Rheinheimera salexigens: one gene and its partner. The protein of the gene in region 1 interacts with the protein of each later gene in a pairwise test. Links are inferred from orthologs where the notes say so. Each region holds a gene or a part of one and is shown in the gene's direction. Other genes may lie near its edges. The genes, in order: murG and BI198_RS10180.

What was found.
Region 2: the proteins of murG (region 1) and BI198_RS10180 interact in binary tests that used the Escherichia coli proteins (3 or more experiments, as listed by UniProt). The link is inferred for Rheinheimera salexigens from one-to-one orthologs.

Annotation. Positions count from the first base shown.
Region 1 is NZ_MKEK01000001.1:949,411-953,629, forward strand. What follows is about bases 1,221-4,219. They hold murG (undecaprenyldiphospho-muramoylpentapeptide beta-N-acetylglucosaminyltransferase), read left to right. Parts: upstream 1,221-2,163; coding sequence 2,164-3,276; downstream 3,277-4,219. Other genes in these bases: ftsW (putative lipid II flippase FtsW), read left to right, coding at 1,221-2,171; murC (UDP-N-acetylmuramate--L-alanine ligase), read left to right, coding at 3,273-4,219. In the rest of the region: murD (UDP-N-acetylmuramoyl-L-alanine--D-glutamate ligase), read left to right, coding at 1-975; more of ftsW, read left to right, coding at 972-1,220. UniProt on the Escherichia coli protein: Cell wall formation. Catalyzes the transfer of a GlcNAc subunit on undecaprenyl-pyrophosphoryl-MurNAc-pentapeptide (lipid intermediate I) to form undecaprenyl-pyrophosphoryl-MurNAc-(pentapeptide)GlcNAc (lipid intermediate II).
Region 2 is NZ_MKEK01000001.1:2,214,793-2,231,896, reverse strand. What follows is about bases 6,877-9,665. They hold BI198_RS10180 (tRNA/rRNA methyltransferase), read left to right. Parts: upstream 6,877-7,715; coding sequence 7,716-8,615; downstream 8,616-9,665. Other genes in these bases: BI198_RS10165 (YqgE/AlgH family protein), read right to left, coding at 9,590-9,665; ruvX (Holliday junction resolvase RuvX), read right to left, coding at 9,165-9,590; BI198_RS10175 (DUF1653 domain-containing protein), read right to left, coding at 8,951-9,187; BI198_RS10185 (23S rRNA (adenine(2030)-N(6))-methyltransferase RlmJ), read right to left, coding at 6,877-7,569. Outside these bases: BI198_RS10205 (alpha-2-macroglobulin), read left to right, coding at 1-2,642; pbpC (penicillin-binding protein 1C), read left to right, coding at 2,642-5,146; BI198_RS10195 (hydrolase), read left to right, coding at 5,313-5,858; BI198_RS10190 (S1/P1 nuclease), read right to left, coding at 5,884-6,663; more of BI198_RS10185, read right to left, coding at 6,733-6,876; more of BI198_RS10165, read right to left, coding at 9,666-10,147; gshB (glutathione synthase), read right to left, coding at 10,216-11,169; rsmE (16S rRNA (uracil(1498)-N(3))-methyltransferase), read right to left, coding at 11,181-11,909; BI198_RS10150 (AbgT family transporter), read right to left, coding at 12,051-13,625; metK (methionine adenosyltransferase), read right to left, coding at 13,855-15,003; tkt (transketolase), read left to right, coding at 15,346-17,104.

The DNA of each region.
Region 1 (4,219 bases):
GGTAAATCTACCGTGACTAAGTTGGTGGAAGCCATGCTGCAGCGCAGTGGTATTAATGCGTTAGCAGCCGGTAATATTGGGCTGCCGGTATTAGATGCCATCACTCAGCCTAACATTGATGTGTTTGTACTGGAGTTCTCGAGTTTTCAACTAGACACTACCCAGTCTTTGCATAGTGTGGCGAGCTGCATTTTAAATGTTAGTGCCGATCACTTAGATCGTTATAACAATATGGCCGCTTATACGGCATCGAAACAGCGGGTATACCAACACACTAAATTAGCAGTATTTAATGTTGATGATGCGGCCACAATGCCACAAGATGCCGAAAAAACCTTAGGAGTCAGCTTAGCGGATGCTGATTTTGGTATCTGTCAGGTTAACGAGCAAGCTTGGCTAAAAGTCGCTGGCGCAGCCTTATTGCCAGTAGCACAGATGAGCTTGTTTGGTGCCCATAATCAATTTAATGCCATAGTCGCTGCCGCTTTAGCCCTAGCTGCAGGTGCCAGCCGTGACGGTTTAATATCAGCATTACAACAGTTTCAACCTTTAGCTCATCGCTGCATTTTAGTGCTAGAGCATAAGGGTATACGTTGGGTTAATGACTCCAAGGCGACCAATATAGGCGCGACTTTAGCTGCGATTGCCGGTTTAAAACCCAGCGTAGCAGGTAAATTAATATTAATCGCCGGTGGTGATGGTAAAGGCGCCGATCTGACTGAGCTGCAGCCTGTTTTACAGCGCGATGTGCAGCAGTTAATTACCTTAGGTAAAGACGGTCCAGCAATAGCGGCATTAACAGCCAATAGCATTGAAGTGAAAAGCTTAGTCGCAGCGGTTGCAGCTGCAGCCAAAATAGCCCAAGCCGGCGATATGGTGTTGTTATCACCTGCTTGTGCCAGCTTAGATATGTTTAGCAGCTATGGCGAGCGTGGCGATCAGTTTGTCCAAGCAGTTAAAGCGGAGGTGCTATGAAACAGTTAGCATTATCGCAATGGCAAAACCCGATTCAAGTATTGCAGCAGTGGTGGCAAGTAGATGATGGTGCCGCTTACGATAAATTGTTTCTGATTTTACTAATGCTTATTTTATGCTTTGGCCTAGTAATGGTTACTAGTGCTTCGGTACCCGTTGCTTCAAGATTATTTGATAACGAGCTGCACTTTACCATACGCCACTTGGTGTATATCGGCATAGGTATTAGCTTATCCGTTGTCGTGTTATCTGTGCCCGTGCAGTGGTGGCATAGCAGTAATATGTTGCTGTTAATTGCGGGCTTAGCGCTGTTAATTGCGGTGTTAATTGTAGGTAAAAATGTTAATGGTAGTACCCGTTGGTTATCAATTGGCCCGATTGGCATTCAAGCCGCAGAGCCAGCAAAACTGTTCTTTTTTGTATATTTAGCCAGTTACTTAGTACGTCGGCACGAAGAAGTACGTGATAACTTTAAAGGCTTTTTAAAACCGTTGTTAGTGCTGGTCGTATTTGCGGGTTTATTACTAATGCAGCCAGATTTAGGTACTGTGATAGTGATGTTTGCCACCACAGTCGCGTTATTATTTTTAGCTGGCGCGCGAATTTGGCAATTTATGCTGCTTATCGTCACCGGGTTGTTATTAATCGCGGCGTTAATTTTTTATAGCGAATATCGCTGGAAACGGGTTACCGCATTTTTAGATCCTTGGGCTGATCCGTTTGGTAGTGGCTATCAGTTAACCCAATCCTTAATGGCCTTTGGTCGTGGTAGTTGGTTTGGCCAAGGCTTAGGTAACAGTATTTTAAAACTAGAATACTTACCTGAAGCGCATACCGACTTTATTTTAGCCGTTATCGCCGAAGAAACGGGCTTTATTGGTGTGACCATTTTACTAACGTTACTATTTACTTTGGTGTATCGCGCTTTACGCATTGGTCAGCGCGCCTTGGCCAAAAACATGAGCTTTCATGGCTTTTTAGCTTACGCCTTATCTATTTGGATTGGTTTTCAAGCCGCCGTTAATATCGGTGTCGCCACCGGCGCATTACCCACTAAAGGTTTAACGTTACCCTTTGTTAGTTCAGGGGGTAGTAGCTTAGTGGTAATGCTGGTAGCTGCTGCATTATTGCTGCGTATCGATTTTGAAACTCGATTTAAAGGCCGTCAGGCTATTAGTGGTGGCCGTCATGACTAAGCCAATGAAATCGCCTCGCATTTTAATTATGGCTGGTGGTACGGGCGGGCATATATTTCCTGCAAAAGCTGTGGCTATGGCGTTATTAGCCCAAGGCTGGCAAGTACATTGGTTAGGCAGCCAAGACCGCATGGAAGCCCAGTTAGTGCCAAAATTTGGCCTGCCATTTCATAGTATTCAAATCTCTGGCTTACGTGGCAAAAGCCCATTGTCGTTATTAAAAGCGCCTTGGATGCTAATTAAGTCGGTGTGGCAAGCACGACGCATTATTAATACTGTGCAGCCAAACCTAGTGCTTGGCTTTGGCGGTTATGCCAGTGGCCCCGGCGGTTTAGCCGCTTGGTTAAGCCAAGTGCCATTAATTATTCATGAACAAAATGCCGTGGCCGGTAGCACTAATAAACTATTAGCTAAATTTGCCCGCAACGTATTAGTGGCATTTCCAAGCGCATTTGCAGCCTTGCCTAAACAGCAGCTAGTGGGTAACCCAGTACGCGCCGAGTTAATTAATGTCGGTCAGCAACATAACACCAGTAAAACATTAAATGTGCTGGTCATCGGCGGTAGCTTAGGGGCTAAAGCCTTAAATGAACAATTACCGGTTATTTTTGCCGCAGCCGCTGCTGCTGGACAAGTTAATGTTCAGCATCAAACCGGTACGGCGTTATTAACCAGCACTGAGCAGCGTTATAACGCACTGGCTCAGCCAGGGTTAAGTGTTGATGTGGCAGCATTTATAGATGACATGGCCGCGGCGTATCGCTGGGCCGATGTTGTGATCTGTCGTGCTGGTGCTTCTACGGTTAGTGAAGTAGCGAGTGCCGGTGTGGCGGCCATATTTGTGCCGTTACCTAATGCGATTGATGATCATCAAACCGCTAATGCCCATTGGTTAAGCCAACAACAGGCGGCGTTAGTAATAAAACAAACAGAATTAACGGCTGCCAACTTGCTGCCGATGCTGCAGCAATGGTTAACAGATAAAACGCAATTACAGCAACTTGCTAGCACTGCCAAAGCCTGTGCATTAGATAATGCCACCGAGCAGGTCGTGCAATTTTGTCAGCAAGCTGTGGCGCAGCCCGTAACAGGAACAACGATATGAATCAGGCACCTCAACAGCAAAAGCTCGCCATGCGCCGAGTAGAGCGCATCCACTTTGTCGGCATTGGTGGTGCGGGTATGGGTGGTATTGCTGAAGTTTTAGTCAATGAAGGTTACAACGTATCCGGTTCAGATATCGCGGCAAATGCGGTGACTGATCGCTTAGCTTCACTGGGTGTGGTGATACATTTTGGCCATAACGCAAGCTATATTGCTGGCGCCAGTGTGGTGGTGGTATCGAGTGCTATTCATTCAGATAACGCAGAAGTGAAAGCTGCGCGTGAATTACGCATTCCAGTGGTGCGCCGCGCTGAAATGCTCGGTGAGTTAATGCGTTTTAGGCATGGTATAGCGATTGCCGGAACTCACGGTAAAACCACCACCACAAGTTTTTTAGCCTCTATTTTTGCTGAAGCCGGAACGGATCCTACTTTTATTATTGGTGGACTATTAAATTCAGCTGGCTCTAACGCCCGTTTAGGCGCAGGTCGGTATTTAATTGCAGAAGCCGATGAAAGCGATGCTTCATTTTTACATTTACAACCGCTGACGACTGTTATCACTAATATCGAAGCCGACCATATGGATACCTACCAGGGCGACTTTGAAAAAATGAAAGACACTTATATCGAATTTTGTCATAACTTGCCGTTCTATGGTGTAGCCGTTATTTGTTTAGATGACCCGGTTTTGCGTGAGTTAATTCCGCAAATTGGCCGGACTATTTTAACTTATGGTTTTAACCCAGATGCTGACTATGTGATAAGTGACTTTTCGCAACAGGGTACGCAAAGTAAATTTACTATCACCGATCCAAGTGGTGCGCAGCGCCTAGTGGTGTTAAATCTACCGGGTAGACACAATGCCTTAAACGCCACGGCAGCTTTTGCAGTAGCCGTAGATGAAGGTATTAGTGAAGCCGCCATTTTAAACGCCTTACGCCA
Region 2 (17,104 bases), 1.3 Mb from region 1 along the record:
ATTGGATAGAGTTAAATATTACCGCACCTTATACCGGTACCGGTTTAATTAGTATTGAGTCGGATAAAGTGCACGCTTTTAGCTGGTTTAGTGCTAGCACCACAAGCTCTATTCAACGCATACAATTACCTAAGCATTTAGAAGGTAATGCCTATATTAATGTCAGCTACGTTCGAGCACTTGATTCTGAAGAGCTATTTATTAGCCCGCTTAGTTATGCCGTAGTGCCGTTTAATATTGATCGCAGTAGTCGTGAGCTACAAATTACCCTGCAAGCACCCGAAGAAGTGCGGCCCGGTAAACCGTTTAATTTAAGCTATAAAACCTCGACAGCGGCCGATATATTAATTTTTGGTGTTGATGAAGGCATATTGCAAGTAGCTGATTATCAATTACCTGATCCGCTGGCTTATTATCTAAAAAAGCGGGCGCTGCAAGTGCGCAGTATGCAAATACTCGATTTACTGCTGCCAGAGTTTAACTTATTAAGTCGTCAGCTGGCCGGTATTGGTGGTGACAGTGAAAGTATGAAAATGATGGCAGGTCGCGCCATGATGGATAAAAATCTTAACCCCTTTGCACGCCGCCAAGAACAACCGGGTGTGTTTTGGTTAGGTATTTTAGCGGCTGATACTAAGCTTAAACAGGCAGAAATTACTATACCACAAAGCTTTAGCGGCAATATCAAGCTAATGGCAGTAGCGGTAGGAGATAAGACGTTAGGCTCTAACAGCCAAGATTTACTAGTACGAGGTCCATTTGTGCTAACGCCAGATGTATTAACCACCGCAGCACCAGGTGATGAGTTTGATGTTAGCGTGACCGTGGCTAATGGTATTAAGCAGTCCGGCCAGCAAGCAAAAGTAGAGGTAGTATTAACGCTACCAGACTCGTTGCAATTAGTCGGGTCGGCTAAGCAGCAATTAACCATTGCCGAAGGCAGTGAAGCCAGCGCCCGATTTAGAGTAAAAGCCTTAGCCCAATTAGGCGAAGCAAGCGTGCGCTTTAGTGCTCGTTATGAAAAAGACAGTATAGTAGAGCAAACGGATCGGGATCTCAGTATCAGTATTAGGCCAGCGACAGATTATCAACAGCATATTACGGCCGGCTTTGCTAAAAAAGGTCAGGTTAGCTTAAGCCCAAGTACTAAATGGTATCCCGAGTTAGCGCAGTTGTCGGTAACTGCTTCCAGTAATCCACTGGTATTGGCTGAAAGCTTTAGTGACTATTTAGCCCAGTACCCGCATGGTTGTACCGAGCAAATAGTGTCGCAAGTCTTTCCTTGGATTGGCTTAGTGCAACAACCGGCTTATCAAAATCAATTGCCAGCGTTACAGCAAAAATTTGCTAGCTTGATAACTAAATTGGCCGAGCGCCAACAGCATGACGGTGGCTTTAACTTTTGGCCAGGACAGCAAAACAGTGCCGATGCGCCGAGTGTGTATACCATGCACTTTTTATTAGCAGCACGAGAGCAAGGGCTAGCGGTACCTAACTATATGCTTGAACAAGGACTGGAATATTTAACCAGTTTAGCGCGGTTAAATGGCGCTAATGTCTATCAGGCTCGGCTACGTGCGAATGCTATATATTTACTAACCCGTAATGGTCAGGTAACCAGTAATTATTTAGTGGCATTACATGAGCGGTTAGAGAAACAACATAAGCAAGCGTGGCAATCAGACATTACCGCAGTGTATATGGCGGCAAGTTATCAGCTACTGCAAAAACAAGATGTGGCGAATAGTTTAATTAGCCAATATCGACTGAACAAACCGTCAGCGTTTCAGCAGCAGGCTGAATTGGATAACCGCATAGCGCCATCACCTTTTGCCAATGCTGCCTTTCAATCGCAACTAAGCTTAGATGCCCAATATATTTATCTATTAGCTGAGCATTTTACCGATAAAGCCCAGCAGCTAGATGCAGATACAGTGTTAAATTTAGTGCAGCCGATGTTTGACGGTCACTATAATACCATTAGCTCGGCCTATGCCGTGTTAGCCTTGTCAGCTTATGGCCAAATGCAAGGCGGTACTTATAATGACTCACTGCAGTTTTATCAGCTTATTGCCGATACAAAACAACCGGTAAATCTTGCGGATAACAGCAGTGCAATGCCGCAGGCGAACCTAGCTGTTAACGCCGACAAGGTATTAATAGAATCGGCGCAACCGGTTTTCTATGCCTTAAGCGAAGCGGGTTTTGCCGCTACATTGCCTAGCAGCGCAACCAGTAATGATTTAGAAGTGGTGCGTGACTATTTAGATGCTGCAGGCAACAAAGTCGCAACAGCGCAGCAGGGTGATGAATTGACGGTTAGGTTGCGTATTCGTAGCACCACTAAACAATGGCACACTAATATTGCAGTTATAGATTTATTACCTGCCGGTTTTAGCGTTATTCGTAGCTCGTTACCCAGAGAGCAAACACACTGGCGAGCGGATTACATTGATGTGCGCGAAGACCGAATTGTCTATTACGCCAGCTTTGGCCCGCAAAGTACTGAGCTTAAGTATCAAGTTAAAGTGACGGCTGCCGGTGATTTTGTGGTCCCCGCGGTTTATGCCGAATCGATGTACGATCGCAGCGTAAATGCCCATTCTGTGGCATCTCGCTTTAAGGTCAACGCAGAGCAGTAATGGCTAGCAGCAAACTATTACCCGCTAGGGGCAAAGCTAGGCTAGTAAAGACTAAGCTTATAGCGCTATTAAGGTTGTTCGGGTTAATAGCGCTATTACTAGCGCTCACTGCAGCGATAAGTTTGTGGTTATCACCTAAACCCGATCTTTATCGAAATTATCAACAAGCCAGCGCTTATTTTGCAGCTGAGGGTGAGTTGCTAAGTTTGCGCTTAGCGAACGATCAGCGTTATCGATTACGCATTACGTTAAATGATATTGCCCCGTCGTTACAGCAAGCCACTTTGTTGTATGAAGATCGGAACTTTTATCAGCATTATGGCGTTGATGGCTCGGCGATATTACGTGCTTTTTGGCAAAGTGTGATTAAAGATGGCCGGCGGCAAGGTGCGTCGACTATTAGTATGCAATTAGCCCGATTACGCTTTAATCTGCGCAGTAATACTTGGGCCGGCAAGTTACAACAGCTGGCGTACGCGCTGTATTTAGAGCGTCACTTTTCTAAAACCGAAATATTAGAAGGCTATTTTAATTACGCCCCTTATGCCGCAAATATTGAAGGCGTCGCCGCCGCAAGTTTAGTTTACTTTAGCAAAGAGGCGAAATACTTAACCTTACCCGAGTCATTAGCGTTAGCGGTAATGCCACAAAACCCCAGCCAACGAAACCCTGAAACCACAACGGGCCAACAGCAATTAGAGCTGGCACGGCAGCGTTTAGCTCAGCTGTGGCTGCAGCAACAAGCTAAACCAGCAAACCCTGCTAACCTAAGTACGCCAAGTAAGCCAATACCCTTATCTACAGCACAAATCAGCCGATTAGAAATGCCGTTGCATTACCAAAAGCGCAGCAACTTACCTTATGCTGCACCACACTTTATTAATTATTTAGCGGCTAGCACCGGCCAGCAAGGGCGGTTTTATACCAGTTTACAGCTAGGGGTGCAGCAGCAAGTAGAGCGTTTAGTTCAAGCTTATTTATTACGCCAACAAAGCAAAGGCTTAGAAAATGCTAGTGTGCTGTTGATAAAGCGCAGTAACTTACAGGTAGTATCTTGGTTGGGCTCAGCAGATTTTAATAATGCCGCCATACATGGTCAAGTCGACGGTGTTACTGCTTTGCGCTCTCCGGGTTCTGCGTTAAAACCATTTATTTATGCCTTGGCCATGCAGCAGGGTATTATTCATCCCCAATCGTTATTAATCGATTTACCCCGTCGTTATGGTGGCTTTAACCCGGAAAATTTTGACCGCCAATTTGTTGGGCCTATTCATGCTACCGCGGCCTTAATTAATAGTCGTAATTTACCTGCGGTACATTTGCAATCGCAATTACAGCAGCCGGACTTTTATCAATGGTTACTTCAAGCGGGTGTTAATCTGCCGCAACCTGCTGAGTATTATGGTTTAGCATTAGCCCTAGGCGGAATGGAAATTACCATGCAGCAATTAGTGCAGCTCTATGCCAGCTTGGGTAATCAAGGCCAATGGGGCAAGGTAAATTGGCAAGCTGAAGCTTCTGATGAAAATGTAGAAAGTATTGGAAGTATTGAAGGTGTTGAAAATATTAAAAAAACTGAAAATATGGATAATGTGGCCAATAACAAAACCCACTCAGTATTATCTAAAGAAGCGGCATTTCTGACGTTAGATATGTTACGCCAGCATGCTAAACCGCAAGCGGCGTTATTAACAAAGTTAACCTCCAGCACCCCAGTGGCATGGAAGACAGGGACCTCATATGCATTTCGCGATGCCTGGGCGGTTGGATTAAGTGGTGACTATGTATTGGCGGTATGGTTAGGCAATTTTAATGGCGATAGTAATCCAAACTTAGTGGGCCGCTCAGCTGCAGGGCCGCTGTTTTTTCAAATACTCGATTTGCTCGATATCTCACCAACCACTAATAAGGCCTTATTCACGGCTACGGCCGACTTAAATCTGCGCCAAGTCCCCTTATGCCAGCGCAGTGGCGATTTACCCAATAAGTACTGCCCACAAACCGAACTAGGCTGGTTTATTCCTGGCGTATCGCCGATAAAACTGTCCAAGGTACATCGAGCGGTACCGGTGGATATTATTAGCGGCAAACGGGCTTGTTTTCATCAGCCGGGCAAAACCAAATTAGATGTCTATGAATTTTGGCCCTCGGATGTTAATCGCAGCTTTATTAATGCCGGTATTATTTTACGTCAGCCCCCTGATTTTGGCCAAGCTTGTACTGGTTTGTCGCCAGTAGTGAGTACTATGCCCGCAATCCGTTCGCCACAAGCAGATTTAGTCTATCAATTAGGTGCAAGTGCTGAGCAGCGTAAAATTGCCTTACAAGCCAGTTTTGACGGTGATGTTAGTCAAGCGCATTGGTTTGCCAATAATCGTTATTTAGCCACGGTAAAACCAGGCGAAACCTTTTTTTGGACGGCACAAGCAGGGCGCTACCAATTGCGGGTAGTTGATGATTTAGGGGGTGTTGATAGCCGTTTGATTCAATTAGTTGACCAATAGTGCAGGCAACCGCTAGCGATAATAATCTGCTGGCTTGTCATATCTTAACTGCTTATAGTGGTTATGATAGTGTTGAGTGTGGGCAAACCGAGCCGTATATACACTTAAATTTAAAGTAAGTGCTAGCCCAGAGAGTGGGTTTAATTAGTCAAAAATAGGTGAGTGTATGCTATTGCAACAAGAACACAGCTTAGTGTTGTTAATTGATATTCAACAAAAGTTAGCGCCAGCGATTGATCAAACTAAAGAAGTAGAGCAAGCCGCTGCTTGGGTGTTACAAGTGGCATTACAGCTTGATGTGCCAGTCTGGGGCACCGAGCAGTATCCAAAAGGTTTAGGCCCAACCTTGCCGTCAATTGCAGAGTTAATTCCAGAGCAACAGATGCTGCAAAAAATGCATTTTAGCGCACTGCGTGAGCCGCATATTGCTAAGGCAATTGCCGCCACTAAACGCAAACAAATTGTGGTAATAGGCACCGAAGCCCATGTATGTGTATTACAAACCGTGCTGGATTTATTAGCGGCAGACTATCAAGTATTTGTAGTTAGCGAAGCCGTAGGCTCGCGTACGGCCGAAAATAAGCAGTTAGCGCTAAACCGGATGCAACAGCAGGGTGCGCAGATTATTAGCAAAGAAATGCTAGCATTTGAATGGTTAAATTGCAGCGGCACCGATAGCTTTAGGCAAATTAGTAAAGGCTGGATAGTTTAACCTTAGTGTAAATATAACTACCACTTTAAGGGCGGTAGTTAAAAGCTTGATCTAATATAAACGCCAAACGCACGGCGGCTTGTTGGATACGCATTTCAATTTTGGCTTGGTTTTGTTGGACATAAGTATCCGCAAGCTGCATATTTGGCTGGTACTGAGCATAAATATGGGTCGTTATTGCCGCTGATTCATTTGCCCATGCTAACGCATCAGTTTGTTGCCATTGGTAAGCTTGCCTACTGTCAATAGCGTGTAATAGCTGCTGTTGTTTAATGCGGTTATCGTTATAGCCTAATTTGGCTAATATTCGGGAATCCCACACTGAGTGTAAATTAGTTGGCTGTAAGTAAAAACTGACTTCAGTTTTATTGCCGCCTAAGTCATCAGCAAAGCTAACATGCAGCGGTTGGTGTAAGTCAGCAATAAAATGCGCTAAAAACATTAGGGCTTGCCAGTCATAAGCATCGTGGCTTAAGCGACGCTGCATATCATCAATAGCCGATAAAACACAGCCTTGCTGAGCACAATCACTATGACTTATCGTGCTTTTATGTCGTGGAAAATTAACGTAATGCAGTGGCGAGGACCATTTGAAACCGTCATCATTGCGAATGGTATCTGGCCAAACACACCCTTCGGCAAAGCTGTCTAAACCCGAGGTTTGTACTAGGTTATCAATATGCGCTTGGGTTTGTGGCTGACTTAGTTGATAGGCCATATCACAAATCATTTTATGGCCAGTTTGACCAAAAGCGAAAACCTGCTGTGAGCTTACTGCTAATAGTAACAAAAATATAATACGCATAATGACTCCAAAGCTTTATCTACAACTATCCAAACACTAACTAAAGACAATTCAAATACTTGACAAAGTCTATTCTAAAACAAGTTGATGTACTTGCCAGTCGCCATTAGGCGCCACTAGCGGTTGAATTTCAGCTAACGCTTGACGCATGGTGTCGGCAAGGGTGTAAGGTGGGTTAATCACCAACATACCACTGCCGGTCATACCGTAGCTGTCAGTGTCGCTAAGCGGACACAATTCAATGCGTAATTGGTTTTTAATCCCAGTACTCACCAGTTCACGAATAAAGGCTTCTATGGCGGCACGTTCAATCACGGGGTACCAAATCGCATAAGTAGCTTGGGGGAAACGCTGATAGGCTAGTTTAAGTCCAGCAACCACATCTTGATATTCATGCTTTAATTCATACGGTGGGTCTATTAAGACTAAGCCGCGTTTATGTAATGGCGGTAGCATAGCTTTAAAACCCGCCCAAGCATCTTGGTTTTCTATCCGGCTATAACGGCGGCGAATAAATTGACTGGCCAATATGGGGTAATCGCTAGGATGCAATTCAGTGGCCTGAATACTGTCGGTTGGCCGCAACATAAGTTCAGCAATTTTTGGCGAGCCTGGATAAAAGCTTAACTCTTCATCTGTGTTTAAGCTTTTGATAACCTCTAAGTAGCTTTGTAATGCTGGGCTTTGCGCTTGATGCAGCCACAATTTACCTATGCCAGTTTCATACTCAGCAGTTTTAAGGGCTTGCTCTGACGCTAAGCTATATAACCCAGCACCGGCATGGCTATCATGATAACAAAACGGTTTATCTTTTTTTAATAGATAGTCAATAATAGCAACTTGCACCAGATGTTTAACCACATCTGCATGATTACCTGCATGGTAACTATGGCGATAACTAAGCATAATTTAAGTCTACAATAGTAAGAGAAAGCAAAATCAAGGCCGACAGCTTACTGCGCAGCGGGAAAAATACAAGTATTGTTGCTTCGCAGCTGGTAAAATTAGCAGTATCATAAAATAGTCGCCTATTGGCTGTTAGTAGGAATGAAATGTCTGAGCATAGTAATAAGCCGAGGAAACCTCGCAGCCCCGCAAAAAGTACAGCACAAAACTCGTCAGCAAAGCCTTCACATAAGCCTGCAAAAAATCCTTTACAAAAGCCATGGCTAAAGAGTGGTGGCCAACGGCCTACGTCGAGTGGTACAAGACCGGCAAAGCCAAAAACAGATGAAAGTAAAGTGTATGGTGACAATGCCTGTCGGGTATTATTTCAGCAACGCCCAGAGAGTATTATTCGTTTATATTTGAATGCCGATATGGCGGCCAAGTTTTCGGATGTGATGAAATATCTGGCGCAGCAGAAAAAGGCTTACCATATTGTTGAAGATCAAGAGTTAGAAAAAATTGCTGCGAGTGCGCACCACGGTGGTGTTGTGCTGTTAGTAAAACGTAAGCCGATACAAAGCTTAGCCAGTTATTTGCAACAACAAAAAGGCAAAACTGACTGTTTATTAGCCTTAGACGGTGTGGGTAACCCGCATAATTTAGGTGCAATTAGTCGCAGCTGTGCTCATTTTGGTGTTAGTGGCGTGATTATGCAGCAACCCGAGCTACTGCAATCTGGTGCCGCGCTACGGACGGCTGAAGGCGGCGGGGAGTTTGTAGCGGGCTTATCTAGCGATAGCTTGGCACTTAGCCTACAGCTGTGTAAGCAAGCCGGTTATACCCTATTGACCACGTCTAGTCATAATGGTGCTTCGTTGTATCAAACCAAATTACCGGCCAAAGTGGTGGTAGTATTTGGTGAGGAAATGTTTGGCGTCTCGAAAAACGTGGCTAAAACTGCTGATATCGCATTGCAAATACCCGGCAGTGGCAAAGTAGAATCGTTAAATGTTAGTGTCGCAGCCAGTTTAATTATTGGTGAGTGGTATCGACAGCAACAGTAGTTAGCTCTGTCCCGCTAGCTACAATGCCTGTAATGCCTGCAATAATGTTCGTAAAGTAAAAAAAGAGCAACTTCAGTTGCTCTTTTTTGTGTCAAGTAGTTACGAATATAACGACTGGTTTAGTGGCTTACATAGNGTCGCAGCCAGTTTAATTATTGGTGAGTGGTATCGACAGCAACAGTAGTTAGCTCTGTCCCGCTAGCTACAATGCCTGTAATGCCTGCAATAATGTTCGTAAAGTAAAAAAGAGCAACTTCAGTTGCTCTTTTTTGTGTCAAGTAGTTACGAATATAACGACTGGTTTAGTGGCTTACATAGCGCAGGTTTAGTCTGGCTTAGTTTGGCTTAGTTTGGCCAATGTATTGAAACCTTGGGATAAGCTCGTCGACAATAGTCACGTTTTCAGTAAACATAGTTAATGGCCTAGCCCATAAGCCTTGCTCACCATACAGTGGGCGATAGATCACTAACCACTCTTCCGTTTCGCTGTGCAAAGCACAATCGATTACTTGATAATAGCCACCTTTGTAATGCTGGTAGTAGCCAGGTTTAATTGGTGTTGTGCTGTTCATACCAACTCTCAAATATTATTTTTGCTGACAAACTGTCGACTTTATCTTTACTTAATTTGCGATAACCGCCTTCTGCAAATAGCTGACTGCGCGCTTCCGTGGTTGTTAGGCGCTCATCATGTAAGCTAACAGGTAGACCAAAGCGACCATGTAACCGATTAGCAAATTTACGACAGCGCGCCGTAAATGGCTGCTCAGTACCATCCATATTTAACGGTAAACCGATTAATAATAAATCCGGTTGCCACTCTTTAATTAATAGCTCTAACTTAGACCAATCTGGTGTGCCGTCTTGGGCTTTTAATGCGCTAAGTAAAGATGCCGTGCCGGTGAACTCTTGACCGACAGCGACCCCAATACTTTTGGTGCCATAATCAAAACTTAAAATGGTACGTTTTGCCATTAAGCATGACCTGCTTCATTAGTTAATTGCCAAGTTTGAATGCCAATTTTAGCTGTGGCAGATTGCCATTTTTCGGCATGGCTTAGATCAAAAATAATTCCGTTATCAGCCGGGATCATTAACCAAGCATTATCTGCCATTTCTTGCTCTAACTGGCCTTGTTCCCATCCAGCAAAACCTAACGCTAAGATAAACTTTTCCGGTGCCTTATCGGTAGTTAAATCAATTAAAATATCTTTCGAAGTTGTGACCATCAGATCATCGGTTAAGTGCATACTACTGCTGTAGCCATCTTTAGCTGTATGTAACACAAAACCGCGATCATGCTGTACTGGCCCGCCAGAACAGACATAGGCATGTGCGGCAGGGCTGTCGGTGTTAAATTCAATATCTAATTGTTTTAATAAGTCCGCAACTTTAACATCCAGCGGATGGTTAATAACAATACCCATCGCGCCATGTTCATTGTGCTCACAAATATAGGTTACGCTACGTTTAAAACGCGGATCGTCCATTGATGGCATGGCGACCAGAAAATGGTTCTGATAATTCTGCATACGCACCTCTTGTTTATGCTCTTTGAAAGCGAAATCACCTTTAAAATAGTCTTACTAAAAAGTTTTAGTTAAGCCAATAGCTGTTCAATTTCATCAAATAACATACCGGTAACACTAATTGGAAAAGCAGCTTCAATTTCTCTAATACAGGTTGGGCTAGTGACATTTATTTCCGTTAATTTATCACCAATAACATCTAAACCGACAAAAATTAAGCCTTTAGCTTTTAGGGTGGGGGCAATGGCATTAGCAATGGCCCAGTCTGATTCTGATAAGGCTCTGGCTTCACCTCGACCACCCGCTGCTAGGTTACCGCGAGTTTCGCCTTTGGCCGGTATGCGCGCTAAACAGTATGGCACGGGTTTACCGTTTACCACTAATATCCGCTTATCTCCTGCAGTTATATCGGGTATAAACTTTTGCGCCATGGTATATCGCTGACCATGCTCGGTTAGGGTTTCTATAATCACACTAACGTTAGCATCGCCTGGTTTTAAGCGAAATATTGACGCACCACCCATACCATCTAACGGTTTTAATATGACATCTTGCTCTGCTTCGTAAAATGCTTTAAGTCGTTTAGCATCGCTAGTTACTAAAGTTTTTGGCGAAAATTGGCTAAACCAACTGGTGTACAGCTTTTCGTTAGCATCGCGTAAGCTTTGTGGTTTATTGACGATTAAGCAACCGGCATCTTCGGCGCGCTCTAAAATATAGGTGCTATATAAAAACTCGCTATCAAACGGCGGATCTTTACGCATTAAAATAACGTCTAAGTCGCCAAGGGCGATATCTTGGCTGGCGCCAAATTGATACCAGTTTGCTGGGTTTTGTTCGATGCTGAGTAATTTTGTACTGGCTCGGGCTTCACCTTGCAGTAAATACAAGTCTGCCATTTCCATATAATGCAACTCATAGCCACGCTGTTGTGCTTGCAATAGCATGGCAAAACTAGAATCTTTTTCAATATTGATGCTGCTTATTGGGTCCATAACGATACCCAGTTTAATGGTTTTGCTCATGTGATTTATCCTTATGCTAAGTCACCAAATTGTAGCTGCAAAGCGGTAATGGTGCTTAAAGCTGCGGTTTCTGTACGCAGAATACGCGGGCCTAATAAAATACTAATAAAGCCGGCTTGGGTAGTTTGGTTCATTTCGTCATCGCTAAAGCCACCTTCTGGGCCGATAACCAAACGAATATCTTGTACTGCTGGTAAGGTCTTAATGGTGTCTTTTGCCCGCGGATGCAAGGTTAGTTTCAATTCTTTTGTGTCTTGAGCTAACCATTCTTGCAGGGATATCGCCGGATGCACCTTTGGCACTATACTGCGACCACTTTGCTCGCAAGCAGCGATAACTATTTTTTGCCATTGCTGGGTGCGTTTGATTAAGCGTTCACCGTCTAATTTTACCCCGCAGCGTTCAGTAAATAAGGGCGTTATTGCTGTTACGCCTAATTCAACTGCTTTTTGGATAGCAAAATCCATTCTGTCGCCACGGGAAATACCTTGGCCTAAATGAATATTTAATGGCGACTCCACAAGATTGTTTGCTTGCTCTGTTGCCGTAACCATGACTCGCTTTTTATCCAGCTCAGTTATTTGAGCAGGATAATTAAAGCCATCTCCATTAAATAATACTAACTCACTATTGATGGGCATGCGTAGCACGCGACCGACATGATTAGCGGCTTCTTCGTCTAAAGTAAAAGCCTGATGTAGCGTTATGCTACTGCTGTGGTAAATCCGTGGAATGCGCATAGTCATACTTCACTAAAAATATTTACTTAAATGGTAACAGCCAATTTGGCTCTGTGACAGATAAAATAAACCCCGCACTCTTTAACAAATACAGGGTTTATTTAGATAGCTGGTTTTAGCTTAAGCTAAGCCATCTTTTTATTATTGACTAGCAGGGTAGGTGTAGCTTGAACCAATACCTAGCGGAATGTCTAGTGCCCAGAAGCCAAGTAAAAACGCTGTCCATAACACTAACATCGCAATAGAAAACGGTAGCATTAAGGCGATTAAGGTACCAATACCACTGGCTTTAACGTACTTCTGACAAAACACCACTATTAACGGAAAGTACGGTAATAATGGGGTAATGATATTAGTAGATGAATCACCTACGCGATATGCAGCCTGAGTTAAGTCTGGAGATACCCCTAGTTCCATCAGCATAGGCACCATGATAGCGCCGATTAAGGCCCACTTAGCGGAGGCAGACCCAACAAGCAAGTTAATAAAGCCTGATAAAAACACGATGCCGACTAAAGTAAAGCCCATAGGTAAGGCCATTTGTTGCAGGGCATGAGCGCCTTTAATCGCGACTAAAGCACCTAAATTAGATTGGCCAAAGGCATAAATAAATTGGGCACAAAAGAAGGCCATAACGATATAGTAACCCATACCACTCATGGCTTTACTCATACCTTGAATAATATCGCGGTGATTTTTTGCTGTGCCAGCAACATAACCGTACACCACACCTGGGATTAAAAAGAACACAAAGATAATGCCGACAATAGACTGCATTAATGGCGCAGATGAATCGGTAAGTAGACCGTTAACAGGTGAGCGCCAAGCTGATGTTTCTGGCATGGCGGAGACCATTAATAATACCCCACTTAATACCATGGCAAAGGTAGCCCAACGTAACCCTTTACGTTCGTAATCTTGTAGCGGCTCCATCGTAGGTAATTCAGCTGGGTCACCATCCACTTTAGTTGCTTTTAATCTTGGTTCAATAAATTTATCGGTAAGTACCCAACCAATAATAATTATTAATACGGTTGAAGCTGTGGTGAAAAAGTAGTTGTTTAGTGGGTTAATCACTAATTCTGCGGCCGCGGGATCAGCTGATAAATGGGCAGATGCTTGAGTTAAACCTGCAAGAAGAGGATCTAAACTTGACGGTAAGAAAAAGGTAGCCGAAAAACCACCAGATACACCGGCAAAAGCCGCTGCGATACCTGCTAAAGGGTGACGACCGGCAGCATAGAAAATAACCGCGCCTAAAGGAATAACCAACACGTAACCGGCATCAACCGCGATATGACTAAGAATACCCACAGCCACTAACACAGGCGTTAGCAACATTTTAGGCGTTACCGATAATATTGAACGTAAGCCGGCATTAATGTAACCGGTATATTCAGCAACACCTAAACCTAACATCGCCACTAACACTACGCCTAAAGGTGGAAAGCTAACAAAGGTTTGCACCATGCTGGCCATAAAGGCGGTAAAGGAGGTAGGTGCTAATAAATTGTTAATAACAATGGCTTCGCCAGTGCGGGGATTAACTTCTGTAAAGCTTACGCCTGATAATGCCCATGATGCTATCCAAACTGCTAGCATTAGTAACGCAAATAACATGGCCGGATCGGGTAGCTTGTTACCAATGACTTCAATGCTATTGAGGGCTCGGTTAAGCCACCCGGTTTTTTCGACAGCTGTGTCTTGTTGCGACATAACTCTTCCTTTTGTTTTTAGTTATCATTTTTAACTGGCGCTGTGCTGTATTTACACATTTACATTTAAAATAATGCTATGCCATTGTCAGCGTTAATTTGGCCAATATCATACACAAAAATGGCCAAAGGTTAATACCTTGTTTTGTAGCAACTTAATTGAATAGTTTTTTAATAAAAAAAAGAGAGCTTAGCTCTCCTTTTATTTTGCTATAAATCAAATGATTTGTTTACTTTGCGTACTGGCGCAGTAATTCAGCTCTGTCTGTTTGTTCCCAAGGGAACTCAGCACGACCGAAGTGACCGTAAGCGGCAGTAGGTAAGTATATAGGCCGCTCTAACTGCAACATTTCAATTAAACCATAAGGACGCAAATCAAAGTGCTGACGGATGATGGTAATTAATTCATCTTCAGTTAGCTTACTGGTACCAAAGGTTTCAATGCTGATAGAGGTGGGCTCGGCTACGCCAATAGCGTAAGACACCTGTAGTTCACAACGCTTAGCCAGTCCAGCAGCAACAATATTTTTAGCTACATAACGGGCAGCATAAGCAGCTGAACGGTCAACTTTTGACGGATCTTTACCCGAGAAAGCACCGCCACCGTGACGCGCCATACCACCGTAGGTATCAACGATAATTTTACGACCGGTTAAACCACAGTCACCCATAGGGCCACCGATAACAAAGCGACCGGTTGGATTGATAAAGTATTTAGTTTTATCCGTTAACCATTCAGCTGGTAATACCGGCTTAATAATCAGCTCCATTACTGCTTCACGTAAATCTGCCGTGCTAACGCTTTCGCAATGTTGAGTTGATAAAACTACCGCATCGATACCGATTGGTTTGCCATCTTCATAGATAAAACTTAATTGTGATTTAGCATCAGGGCGCAACCAAGGTAAGGTGCCATCTTTACGTAATTGTGCTTGGCGCTGCATTAAACGATGCGAATAAGTAACCGGAGCTGGCATTAACACATCGGTTTCATCACTGGCATAACCAAACATTAAACCTTGGTCACCGGCACCTTGCTCTGCTGGCGTAGCGCGGTCGACACCTTGATTAATATCGGGTGATTGCTTACCAATGGCATTTAATACTGCACAAGAGTCAGCATCAAAGCCCATATCGGAATGGGTATAACCAATGTTACGCACGGTTTTACGAGTAAGTTCTTCAATATCTACCCAAGCCGATGTGGTCACTTCGCCACCCACTAAAACCATACCCGTTTTAACGAAGGTTTCGCAGGCAACGCGTGCCTTAGGATCCTGTTCGAGAATTGCATCCAGAACGGCGTCAGAAATCTGGTCAGCAATTTTATCCGGGTGACCTTCAGATACCGACTCAGAAGTAAAAATATGTTGTGCCATCTGTTTTGTTCCAATATTAATACAGTTTAAATTCAGCGCTGCGTTGTTGCATGCATGAACCGAAAAAAATAGGCGGGTATTTTAATAAAAACTGCGCGCTATTGCTACAATAATCTGCCGCCCAGACGTCTTTAATGCTATTTTAACAGGAACTGCAGTTTTTGTGAGCCTACTTAAGCGAGTTTTTACTGAATTAAGCAACAGGTGAGATTTAAAGTTGCCATCTGCGGGTGGCTCTGGGAAAATGCCGTCAGTTTTACGCATTAATCATATAGCTAATTATAATTAACGGCTTCAATTAACAGCTTCAGTGTCTGAAGCTGAGCAATGTCAGGAGTGAAGATGCTACCTCGTAAACAACTCGCCAATGCAATCCGTGCCCTAAGTATGGATGCTGTACAAAAAGCTAAGTCTGGTCACCCGGGAGCCCCTATGGGGATGGCTGATATCGCTGAAGTACTGTGGCGTGACTTTTTACAGCATAATCCTGCCGATCCAACCTGGCCAAACCGTGACCGCTTTATTCTGTCAAATGGTCATGGCTCGATGCTGTTATATTCACTGTTACATTTATCTGGCTATGAATTAAGCATTGAAGACTTAAAGCAGTTCCGTCAATTAGATTCTAAAACACCTGGTCATCCAGAATACGGTTATGCGCCAGGAGTTGAAACAACTACAGGTCCACTCGGTCAAGGCTTAACCAATGCGGTGGGTATGGCCATTGCTGAAAAAGCGTTAGCGGCACAATTTAACCAGCCTGACTTTGATATTGTTGATCATCATACCTATGTGTTTTTAGGCGATGGCTGTTTAATGGAAGGCATATCGCACGAAGCATGTTCGTTAGCGGGCACTTTAGCTTTAAATAAACTGGTTGCTTTTTGGGATGATAATGGTATTTCCATTGACGGCCAAGTTGAAGGTTGGTTTACCGATAATACGCCTGCACGTTTTGAAGCCTATGGTTGGCATGTTATTGCTAATGTAGATGGTCATGACCCACTAGCGGTGCAAAACGCCATTGAACAAGCGCATAAAGTGACCGATAAGCCGACCTTAATATGCTGTCGTACGGTTATCGGTTATGGTTCGCCTAATAAAGGTGGCAGCCATGATTGTCACGGTGCGCCATTAGGTGATGCCGAAATTGCTGCAACACGTGAATATTTACAGTGGCCACATGCTGCTTTTGATATACCCACCGATATTTATGCCGCTTGGGATGCCAAACAGCAAGGTGCGGCGCGTCAGCAACAATGGCAGCAATTATTTGCCAGCTACAGTGCGGCGTATCCAGAGTTAGCGGCTGAATTTAGCCGTCGTATCAGCGGTGAATTACCGGCGAATTGGGCCGAGTTTTCTCAAGCTTACATCGACAAGTTGCAAGCTAATCCTGAGCATATTGCTAGTCGCAAAGCCTCACAAAATGCGTTAAATGCATTTGGTCCTATTTTACCTGAATTTATGGGCGGCTCTGCTGACTTAGCGGGTTCTAACTTAACCATATGGTCTGGCTCTAAAGGGTTAACGCCTACTGATGCTAGCGGCAACTATATTTATTATGGCGTACGTGAATTCGGTATGTCAGCAATAATGAATGGTATTGCATTGCACGGTGGCTTTATCCCGTATGGCGCAACCTTTTTAATGTTTATGGAATATGCCCGTAATGCGGTGCGTATGGCGGCATTAATGCAGCAACGGGTAATTTTTGTTTATACCCATGATTCGATTGGTTTGGGTGAAGATGGTCCGACTCATCAACCGGTAGAGCAATTAGCCGCATTGCGTGCAACACCTAACTTAATTAACTGGCGTCCTTGTGACCAAGTTGAGTCGGCCGTAGCGTGGCAAGCTGCCATTGAACGTACACAGGGACCCAGCACATTAATTTTTAGTCGGCAAAATTTGCAACAGCAGCCTCGTGACGCTGCACAAGTAGCCAATATCAAGCGTGGCGGTTATATTTTACTCGATAGCACCTCTGCGCCAGAGCTAATTATTATTGGTACTGGCTCTGAAGTTGAGCTTGCTATGCAAGCCGCCGCACAATTAAGCGAGCAGGGCGTAGCCGTGCGTGTGGTATCAATGCCATCGA